DNA from 2 places in the Neptunicella sp. genome. Region 1 is predicted to be linked to the other one. Evidence: predicted binding sites of a transcription regulator. Region 1 holds the regulator's gene; the other holds the start of a gene.
The links. The regulator sigma-54, encoded in region 1, starts transcription at its own class of promoters, with help from an activator protein. The targets are predictions, from matches to a motif close to GTTGGCACGNNNNTNGNNT.
Positions count from the first base shown of each region.

Region 2: the regulator sigma-54 is predicted to act here: its motif matches at 2,058-2,076, upstream of ACTD55_RS13920 (flagellar hook-length control protein FliK).

Region 1 is NZ_JBLWWF010000001.1:9,267-12,481, forward strand. Features, by position in the region: gene ptsN (PTS IIA-like nitrogen regulatory protein PtsN) at 1-262, opposite strand, end outside; gene hpf (ribosome hibernation promoting factor) at 300-587, opposite strand; gene ACTD55_RS00065 (RNA polymerase factor sigma-54) at 626-2,074, opposite strand; gene lptB (LPS export ABC transporter ATP-binding protein) at 2,154-2,879, opposite strand; gene lptA (lipopolysaccharide transport periplasmic protein LptA) at 2,881-3,215, opposite strand, start outside.
Region 2 is NZ_JBLWWF010000017.1:32,431-35,645, reverse strand. Features, by position in the region: gene ACTD55_RS13920 (flagellar hook-length control protein FliK) at 42-1,910, opposite strand; gene fliJ (flagellar export protein FliJ) at 2,097-2,537, opposite strand; gene fliI (flagellar protein export ATPase FliI) at 2,543-3,215, opposite strand, start outside.

The sequences.
Region 1 (3,215 bases):
TAATTGGTGTTTGGCAAGTAACTAAAATTCCCAGTACTTTATCCAGTTCAGCCAGTCGCCCATGGGGCAGGGCAATGCCATTACCAATACCGGTACTGCCCATTTTCTCTCGGGATAACAGACTTTCGAGTATTTGATCCGAACTCAATTGCGGCAATGCTTGGTGAGCAATATTGCTGATGGTTTCCAAAATACGTTTTTTACTGGAATCTTCGGCTGCACAAACTGTGCAGCCGGGAGTGAGTATATTTTTAATTTCCATTAATTATTACTGCTTTTACTGAGTCATTTAATATGGATTAATGCCGACTGACTTTTTCCTTATGCTTAATCACCTGTCGATCAAGCTTGTCAATTAAATTGTCTATTGCTGCATACATATCATTACGCTCTGAGGTAGCAAAGACTTCAGCACCATGTAGATGTAACGTCGCTTCGGCTTTTTGATTGAGCTTTTCGACGTTAAGTATTACATGGACGTTATTGATATGATCGAAATGTCTTTCCAGTTTGGTAAATTTATTATCTACGTAATCACGTAGTGAGTCTGTAATTTCGACATGGTGGCCAGTCAGGTTGATTTGCATATCGCGACTTCCTTAAATTTGACGTTCAAGCTGCTCCGTTAAAGCAGACTTTTACGTTGGTTAGACGGTGGAATCATTAATGATTCGCGGTATTTTGCAATGGTTCGCCGAGCAACCATAATACCTTGATCGGCCAACAATTGCGCAATCTTACTATCACTCAGAGGTTTACTTTGTGTTTCTGCCGCAACCAGCTTTTTAATTAATGCCCGTATTGCAGTGGACGAACACTCACCGCCATTTTCAGTGGCGACATGGCTGGAGAAGAAATACTTCAGTTCATAAATCCCTCTGGGGGTATGCATATATTTCTGTGTGGTGACACGGGAAATGGTTGATTCATGCATATCCACCATTTCTGCGACATCATTTAACACCATTGGTTTCATCGCTTCAGGACCATATTCAAAAAATCCCTGTTGCTGCTGCACAATACAGTTGGACACTTTGAGCAGAGTTTCGTTGCGACTTTGCAGACTTTTAATAAACCACTTGGCTTCTTGCATGTGTGAGCGAATAAACTGACTGTCGCTGGTATTTTTGACACTGCGACTCATGGCCGCATATTGCTGATTGATATTGAGTTTGGGAAGACTATCGGGATTCAGTTCGACAACCCAGCGGCCATTCTTTTTCATCACCGATACGTCCGGTATCACATATTCTGGCTCAGTGGTAATTAAGGCATTGCCGGGACGTGGATTAAGGGTCTGAATTAATCGTATGGTTTCCCGCAGTTGTTCTTCATTTAGGCGCGCCTTGCGCATCAGAGTGCGATAATCCTTACTGGCCAGTAAATCCATGTATTGGGTAATTAGCAGTTTGGCTTCTTCTAGCCAGGGGGTGTCAGCGGCAAACTGGTTAAGCTGTACCATCAAACATTCGGCCGGTGTTCGTGATCCAACACCAACAGGATCGAACATTTGCACCCGTTTTAATACGCAATTCACTTCGTCAATGTCGACTTCTTCATTATCGAGACTATTCAGAATATCTTCAGTAGACACGGTGAGATAACCGGATTCATCAATAGAATCAATAATGGCAGTGGCAATCGCGATATCTGTTTCACTGAAGTGGGTCAGGCGCATTTGCCATAATAAATGTTCTTGAATGTTGTCGGTGGTTTCACCCTGATAAATTTGTTCATCATCACCACCGCTAATGGGAGCGGCTGGCGCCGAGGATGCACTGTAATATTCATCCCAGGTTGAATCGATAGGTAATTCGTCGGGTAATTCATTTTTCTCTAGAGCATCACCAGACTCAATACTGTCACTGGCTTCATAGTCATTATCTGAATCTTTGTTTTCGTTTTCGGGGAAGTCCTGATTATCTTCTGCTTCCAATAGTGGATTGGCATCCAAGGCTTCCTGAATTTCCTGCTGAAGATCGATGGTCGACAATTGCAACAGCCGGATGGCTTGCTGCAACTGCGGTGTCATGGTCAGTTGTTGGCTAAATTTTAATTGTAATGAGGGCTTCATTTACGTCTTGTCGTGTCCCGTTAATTCAAAAACCAGCTAAGGCTGTTACATTGCTAATGGTTGATGTTTTGTTTGCTAACTATAGCTTGAATTGCTCGCCCAGGTATACATCCCTTACTTGTTGATTACTTAGCACCTGTTCGGCATTGCCTTGGGCAATTAATTCTCCATGACTAACGATATAGGCGGTTTCGCACACATCAAGGGTCTCACGAACATTGTGATCGGTGATTAACACGCCAATCCCCCGGTCTTTGAGGTGATTGATAATTTTCTTTATATCGGTCACAGAAATAGGATCGACGCCCGCAAAGGGTTCGTCAAGCAAAATAAATTCCGGATCGGCAGATAATGCGCGGGCAATTTCTACCCGTCGCCGTTCGCCACCCGACAAACTCATACCAAGACTATTACGAATATGATTAATGTTGAACTCATCCAACAGGGCGTCTGCATGCTCTTCGCGCTCAGCCTTACTCAGATCTTTACGAGTTTCTAGAATCGCCATCAAGTTCTGCCATACCGTCAATTTACGAAAAATCGATGACTCTTGCGGTAAATATCCAATACCTTTGCGGGCACGAACATGCATAGGTTGCAAAGTCAGCTCCTGATCATCAATAAAAATTTGACCTTTATCGATAGGAACCAAGCCGACAATCATATAGAAGGTGGTCGTTTTACCTGCCCCATTTGGCCCTAATAATCCAACAATTTGGCCAGTAGAGACTTGTAAACTCACATCGGTTACCACCTGACGGGATTTGTAGGATTTGGCTAAATGGGTGGCTTTAAGGGTTGCCATCTTATTTTTCCTGTGTGCCGGGTTGATAGATAGTGATCGTGCGTCCATCGTCATCGTTACTGCCGTTGGCACTAAATTGTTCATTTTCCATATCGAACTCAATAAATTCGGCCTTAACCATACTGTTTTGTAAGTGCAGTTCGGCATTGGTGGTAAGCGTTAATACCCGTTCGCCCAGGGTATATTTGATTTCGTTGGCTAAGGCTTTAATCATACTGCCATCATCAGACTTTTGCTGATAGCTGGCGGGATTGCCACGAGCAATAAAAATTTCACTGCCAGGACCATCTTTGGCTATCACATCCACCTCATCGGCATCAATCACCAAACTGCCTT
Region 2 (3,215 bases), on a different contig from region 1:
TGGCAAATCTGCTAACGGACTTTTATCTGTTGTATTTTGCGCTAAACAAAATAGTCAATGCCACCTAACGCCCCGTTAGTAACGTGCATTTCATGGGTTGTTTGCTGTTCCGGTGACTCTGAATTGCTATCGTCTTGGGCAAATTGGCCGCCCTTAGCGGATCCTTGCTGATCGGCACCATCGTTAGCTTGATCTTTTTCCTGACGCACCGAAGATTGTCCAAGTTCAATCCCCTTCTCGGCCAACATTTCTTTTAGTCGAGGAGTACTTTGTTCCAACATATCTCGGGCTTGCTGGTTTTGTACCACAAAACTGACACTGGCTTGATCACCCCCCAAGTGCAAACGAATTTGCATACTGCCTAAATCCGGTGGATCAATGCGAATATCAGCCACTAGATTTTTTTGGTTAACCATTAGCTGTACTTTATCTACCAGCGTCTTAATACCTTCCATTTTTTGCAGATTAGTACTGTTTTTATCCACGCCATTATTATGCTGAAGTACTTTTCCGGCCTCACCAAGTCGCACGGCAGAATCATCTACGATATGCTCACCGGCTTGATTGCTTACCATTGGCTGGGCATTGTTATCGGCCATACGAGCAAAATCCAGTACTTGTGCCACTGATTGACGGGACAAGGCCCCAGCCGAATCAGGATTGGTTTTAGTTAACTCTGCCATGGCTTTGCCCACCATCGCTTGTAAATCCAAACCGGGTTCGCGCCCTTGCTCTAATTGATTGCGTATTTCGTTAATCCCCGCTTGTAATGAAGCGATAAAAGTTTGTTTGGTTTCCGTTGGCGTATCCGGCAACATTTGTGTGGTTAACTTATCCAGCATTTTATTCAACTGCTCTTTAGGTAACGACAATATGTTTTTCATGTCATCGGCGAGCTTGGCAATATCCTGCTTAACTTCAGGCAATTGCTGTTTTGCTGATAATTGAGAGCCCTCATGCTGTTGAGCGGTTAAAAAGGCCAGTACCCGATCTACGCTGTCAAATAACTGACTGGCTTGTTGCTCACCTGATTGGCCATCTGTTGTTGCGGTCAGTTGCGCCATAATCTGATCGATTGAATTATCTTTGTCTAACTGCTCTGTTCCGCTTTGCAGAGATTGGTCCTCGTTACTGCCATTGAGTTGCAATGATTTAATTAACTCTGCCAAAATATTAATGATGTCGGTATTATCTGAAGATTCATTGAGTGGATCAGTTTGCTCACCGGCCACACCCTGCTCATTTATCATAGCTAACAATGAATCAAGATCGGTTGGTTGCTCCTGTTGATCAGTAGAATCGGCAAGCTGGTCAATTGAGTTATCAAACTTTTCTTTATCCACCTGCTTATCGGATTCTGACGAAAATAACTTTTCAAATAATTGACTCAAGACAGATGATGATTCCTCTTCCGATTCTTTAGACTGGCTTTTATCACTCCCCTGAGTAACCGCTTTAATTTTATCTAACAGATCCAGCCAGGTCGTATGTAACTGCTCACTTTCTTTTTCAGAGTCCTTGGCTAATTTCAATTCATCATCCGTTGCTGAAACAACATTATCTGTTTTTTCGTCAGCCACTGTTGTTTCGTCACCGGTTTTAGAGGCCGGTTTATTCGCTGTTGTTGCCGTTGTTTCCACTTGCGTAGCATCTTCTGCTTTTGTCTGGCTATCGGATTGCTCAGCTGAATCAGGATGAGTCCTCTCCTGATTACCTTTAGTTTGATTGGTCTGTTTATGCTCTGATGAGGACGTATGTGTCCCCGTATTTGAGGTGTTAGATTTTTTCTGCTGATGCTGCTCAAACATCGCCACAAACTCACTAGCAGGTTTATCCGTATCCTGACTATGGGAAGCCTGTTTACTTGATGTGGCAAGCTCTGTTGATGAAGCGGCAAGTTGTTGCATCATATGCTAACTATCCTAATAAACACATTTAACCATCTGTTTTTTATCGTTATTTTAGCGTAAACAGTCGTGTTAAATTCATTATAATGGCAGATTATAAACCGTGCTTTATGGCTCTTTCGGTCTATATCCAGGTTGTAATGACAAATAGAGCAAGTTCTATTCCAACCTGTTATTTTTAATTAACAACTATGCTCTGGCTCGAATAAATTTTTGAATGGAGATTTCATCCAGCAATTTCTGTTCTTCTTTATTAGCTTGTATTTCCCGCTGTAGGGCTTTTTTATCCAGCAACATATCCACCGCTTTACGTTTACGCTGCTGTTTTAACCACAGATCGCGACGCTGATCGGCCACCAATTTGGCTTTAGCGATCAATTTACTTTGTTCTTCACACGCCTTGTCTAATTTACCGATGAACGATTGATGTTGACCATAGGAAAGCGAGCGAACCCCATTAACGCCCTTTTGCTGTAGTTGACGCAAATAGTCTAAACGATAGTTTTCCAAGCCGGTCAGCTTGCTTTTATTAGTTAACCAATGCTGCTGCGCTTGTTGAAAATCGCGAGCCAGTTTGTCTTCTTTTTCTTTTTCCCACTGTGCGACCATCAATAATTGTTTATCTGCCATCCGCTTTATCCTTGACCCAGGGCTTGAGCCAATTTACTCATATCTTCCAAACTTTCGTCATAAGGGGTAATTTGCTTCATACCTTGCTGGAATAATTGATTAATCGCGGGTTCGGCATTAATGGCTAAGTCAATTCTGGGATCGGTGCCTTTGGTGTAAGCCCCAATACTAATTAAGTCACGATTTTGTTGATAGTTGGAATAGACTTGCCGGATCCGGCGCGAGGCGGCCAAATGCTCTTCGCTAACCACCATAGGCATCACTCGACTCACCGAGGCTTCTACATCAATAGCAGGATAATGACCGGCATCTGACAAACGTCGGGCTAGCACAATATGCCCATCTAAAATCGCACGGGCTGCATCCGCAATAGGATCTTGCAAGTCGTCACCTTCAACCAGTACCGTGTAAAAAGCGGTAATAGAACCTTGATTAGTATTTCCATTTCCAGCTCGTTCGACCAATGCCGGTAAACGTGCAAACACCGAGGGTGGATAACCTTTAGTCGCGGGCGGCTCACCCACTGCTAATGCGATTTCCCGCTGAGCCATCGCGTAACGGGTAAGGGAATCCACTAGCAGCAAGACATTCATGCCCTGATCACGAAAATATTCGGCAATGCTGACTGCCGTTTCACACCCTTTAAGACGCATTAAAGGAGAAGTATCTGCCGGAGCG